One region of the Streptomyces sp. NPDC034084 genome, then DNA from elsewhere that is predicted to be linked to it. Evidence: predicted binding sites of a transcription regulator. Region 1 holds the regulator's gene; the other holds the start of a gene.
The links. Region 1 encodes HrcA, which represses chaperone genes, less so after heat shock. Its sites were predicted from a motif close to TTNGCACTCNGNNNNNCNGAGTGCNAA; they were not measured.

Region 1 (2,187 bases):
CCTTCCGGCCGCCCGTGAGCTCCGCCACCTGCGCCCGCAGCGCGGCGCCCTCCGCGAGCGAGGACCCCGTGTCGTACAGCAGCACCGCCCGTGTGCCCAGGACCAGGCCCACCGTGGCGTCCCACCGGGGCAGCCGTCGCCGGCCCACTCCGTCCGCGAGCCGCTCCCACCCGTACGCTTCCCAATCGATGTCCATGGGGCGACGCTAACCGGTGGGGACGCCGCCTCCTTGCCAGGAGCGACGCCCGCCGCCGTACACTGGCCGGGGATCGCTGGCACTCGGACTGGGCGAGTGCCAAAAGCGGAGCAACCGGAACGTCGACGACAGCTGGAGGTGCGCACGATGCTCAGCGAACGCAGACTCGAGGTTCTGCGCGCCATCGTCCAGGACTACGTCGGTACGGAGGAGCCCGTCGGCTCCAAGGCGCTCACGGAGCGCCACAAGCTCGGCGTGTCGCCCGCCACCGTGCGCAACGACATGGCCGTGCTCGAGGAGGAGGGGTACATCGCCCAGCCTCATACGAGCGCCGGGCGCATCCCCACCGACAAGGGCTACCGGCTCTTCGTCGACCGGCTCGCCGGCGTCAAGCCGCTGTCGACGCCGGAGCGCCGCGCGATCCACAACTTCCTCGACGGAGCCGTCGACCTCGACGACGTCGTCGGGCGTACGGTACGGCTGCTGGCCCAGCTGACCCGCCAGGTCGCCGTCGTGCAGTACCCCTCGCTGACCCGCTCGACCGTCCGGCACGTGGAGCTGCTCTCGCTGGCCCCCGCCCGCCTGATGCTCGTCCTCATCACGGACACCGGCCGGGTGGAGCAGCGCGTCGTCGACTGCCCCGCGCCCTTCGGCGAGACCTCGCTCGCCGACCTCCGGGCCCGGCTCAACAGCCGGGTCGTCGGCCGCCGGTTCGCCGACGTGCCGCAGCTGGTGCAGGACCTTCCCGAGTCCTTCGAGGAGGCCGAGGACCGCGCCACGGTCTCGACCGTGCTCGCGACCCTCCTCGAAACGCTCGTCGAGGAGCACGAGGAGCGGCTGATGATCGGCGGCACCGCCAATCTCGCCCGCTTCGGACAAGACTTCCCCCTGATGATCAGGCCCGTCCTGGAGGCTCTGGAGGAGCAGGTCGTGCTCCTCAAGCTGCTCGGCGAGGCCAAGGAATCGGGCATGACCGTACGAATCGGGCATGAGAACGCCCACGAGGGGCTGAGCTCCACGTCCGTCGTCTCGGTCGGCTACGGTTCGGGCGGCGAGGCAGTCGCCAAACTCGGCGTGGTCGGACCGACCCGCATGGACTACCCCGGAACGATGGGAGCGGTACGCGCAGTGGCACGTTACGTCGGACAGATCCTGGCGGAGTCGTAAGTGGCCACGGACTACTACGCCGTACTCGGCGTGCGCCGCGACGCTTCCCAGGACGAGATCAAGAAGGCGTTCCGGAGGCTCGCGCGCGAGCTGCACCCGGACGTCAATCCCGATCCGAAGACGCAGGAACGCTTCAAGGAGATCAACGCCGCCTACGAGGTCCTGTCGGACCCGCAGAAGAAGCAGGTCTACGACCTCGGCGGCGACCCGCTGTCGGCCTCCGGCGGCGGTGGCGCGGGCGGCGGCTTCGGAGCCGGTGGCTTCGGCAACTTCTCCGACATCATGGACGCCTTCTTCGGCACGGCCTCGCAGCGCGGCCCGCGCTCGCGCACCCGCCGGGGCCAGGACGCCATGATCCGCCTGGAGATCGACCTCAACGAGGCGGCCTTCGGCACGACCAAGGACATCCAGGTCGACACGGCGGTCGTCTGTACGACCTGCTCGGGCGAGGGCGCCGCACCCGGCACCTCCGCGCAGACCTGTGACATGTGCCGCGGCCGCGGCGAGGTCTCGCAGGTCACCCGGTCCTTCCTGGGCCAGGTCATGACCTCCCGCCCCTGCCCGCAGTGCCAGGGCTTCGGCACCGTCGTCCCGACCCCGTGCCCCGAGTGCGCGGGCGACGGCCGGGTCCGCTCCCGCCGCACGCTCACGGTCAAGATCCCGGCCGGTGTCGACAACGGCACCCGGATCCAGCTCGCGGGCGAGGGCGAGGTCGGCCCCGGCGGCGGCCCCGCCGGCGACCTGTACGTCGAGATCCACGAGACCCCGCACGAGACCTTCCAGCGGCGCGGCGACGACCTGCACTGCACGGTCACCATCCCGAT
Region 2 (2,187 bases), on a different contig from region 1:
CACCGGTGAGGGTGGCCATGTCGCCGAGCATCGCCTTGCGGCGGTCGCCGAAGCCGGGGGCCTTGACGGCCACCGCGTTGAAGGTGCCGCGGATCTTGTTGACGACGAGGGTGGAGAGGGCCTCGCCCTCGACGTCCTCGGCGATGATCAGGAGGGGCTTGCTGGCGCCGGCCTGGATGACCTTCTCCAGGATGGGCAGCAGGTCCTGGATCGAGGAGATCTTGCCCTGGTTGATCAGGATGTACGGGTCGTCGAGGACGGCCTCCATGCGCTCCTGGTCGGTCACCATGTACGGGGACAGGTAGCCCTTGTCGAAGGCCATGCCCTCGGTGAAGTCGAGCTCCAGGCCGAAGGTGTTGGACTCCTCGACGGTGATGACACCGTCCTTGCCGACCTTGTCCATCGCCTCGGCGATGAGCTCGCCGACCTGCTGGTCCTGCGCGGAGAGCGCGGCGACGGCGGCGATGTCCGACTTGTCGTCGATCGGGCGCGCGGTGGCGAGGAGCTCCTCGGAGACGGCCTTGACGGCGGCGTCGATGCCCTTCTTCAGGGCGGCCGGGGAGGCGCCGGCGGCGACGTTGCGCAGACCCTCGCGGACCAGGGCCTGGGCGAGCACGGTGGCGGTGGTGGTGCCGTCACCCGCGATGTCGTTGGTCTTGGTCGCCACCTCCTTCACGAGCTGGGCGCCGAGGTTCTCGTACGGGTCGTCGATCTCGACCTCGCGGGCGATCGTGACACCGTCGTTGGTGATGGTGGGGGCGCCGAACTTCTTGTCGATGACGACGTTGCGGCCCTTGGGGCCGATCGTCACCTTCACCGTGTCGGCAAGCTTGTTGACGCCGCGCTCAAGGGCGCGACGGGCGTCCTCGTCGAACTTCAGGATCTTCGCCATGGGAGCGGTTCAGCCCTCTCGGAATCGGGTGGAACGAACCGCGCCCCGGGGCGCCTGGAAGGGGCCTCGGGGCGCAGCTCAAAGCATCTGCTTCAGGTACTTCGGTACTTCGGTGAATTACTTCTCGACGATCGCGAGCACGTCGCGAGCCGAGAGGACGAGGTACTCCTCGCCGCTGTACTTCACCTCGGTGCCGCCGTACTTGCTGTAGAGCACGATGTCGCCGGTCTTGACGTCGAGCGGCAGACGCTCGCCGTTCTCGAAGCGGCCCGGGCCCACGGCCAGGACGACGCCCTCCTGGGGCTTCTCCTTGGCGGTGTCCGGGATGACCAGGCCAGAGGCGGTGGTCTGCTCGGCGTCGAGCGGCTGGACCACAATGCGGTCCTCGAGCGGCTTGATGGCAACCTTGGAGCTGGTGGTCGTCACGATCCGACCTCCCCCTTCGGAGATCTCACGGGGTTAACTGTCTGAGGTGGCGACCAGGTGGATCCGTCGTCGCGGGTGCCGGACCTGCCCGTCGCTGTGTTGGCACTCTCCGGTGGGGAGTGCCAGAGCCGAGACTATGACCGCGGTTAGCACTCGGTCAAGCGGAGTGCCAATTCATCGCTCCGTGGCGTGAGGATGCGCGCGACCGTACGGGGTGTTCCGGCCCTTCCGCAGGGCTTCGGGTCCACCACCGCCCGTACGTGCTGGACCGGCGAGGGCCGGGGGGTCACCCGTTCCGCCGCCTTGCGGCCGAGCCGCTCGATGGGGTCGACCGAGGAGGCGCAGGCCGGGAGGGAGAGCAGCGCTCCGGTCACGGCCACGGCGGCCACCCACCGCCGCTCCCGCGCTCTCACACGTAGTCCTCGAGCTTCGCGACCGCGTACCCCTTGGCCGTGATCACGTTCATCACCCGGCGGATCATGTCGGGCATGGTGCCCTTCCAGTCCTCCTTGCCGCGGAAGTGGGTGAGCACGATGTCGCCGGGGTGCAGGTCCCGGTCCCACTCGCGCCACTCCATGTGGTCCGGGAAGGCCTCGGCGGCCCAGAGCGGGACCGCCTTGACGCCACAGCTCTTCGCGGCGCGCAGGGTGTCCTCGTTGTAGTTGCCGTAGGGCGGGCGGAAGAGCGGGGGCCGCTTGCCGAACCGCTTCTGGATGACGTCCTGCATGCCGCAGATCTCGTGCTTCTGCTCGCTGTACGACAGTCCGGGCAGGTAGCGGTGGTGGAGGGTGTGGTTGTGCAGGGAGACGCCGGACTCCTGGGACTTCTGCATCCTCGCGAAGTAGCCGTAGTCGTCCTTGACGACGTAG

Region 2: the regulator HrcA is predicted to act here: its motif matches at 1,418-1,444, upstream of groES (co-chaperone GroES).

What each region holds. Positions count from the first base shown of each region.
Region 1 is NZ_JBVISK010000001.1:772,927-775,113, reverse strand. It holds gene ACZ51I_RS03620 (MBL fold metallo-hydrolase) at 1-196, opposite strand, end outside; gene hrcA (heat-inducible transcriptional repressor HrcA) at 344-1,363, shown strand; gene dnaJ (molecular chaperone DnaJ) at 1,364-2,187, shown strand, end outside.
Region 2 is NZ_JBVISK010000006.1:474,234-476,420, reverse strand. It holds gene groL (chaperonin GroEL) at 1-892, opposite strand, end outside; gene groES (co-chaperone GroES) at 1,010-1,318, opposite strand; gene ACZ51I_RS24035 (hypothetical protein) at 1,465-1,698, opposite strand; gene ACZ51I_RS24030 (polysaccharide deacetylase family protein) at 1,728-2,187, opposite strand, start outside.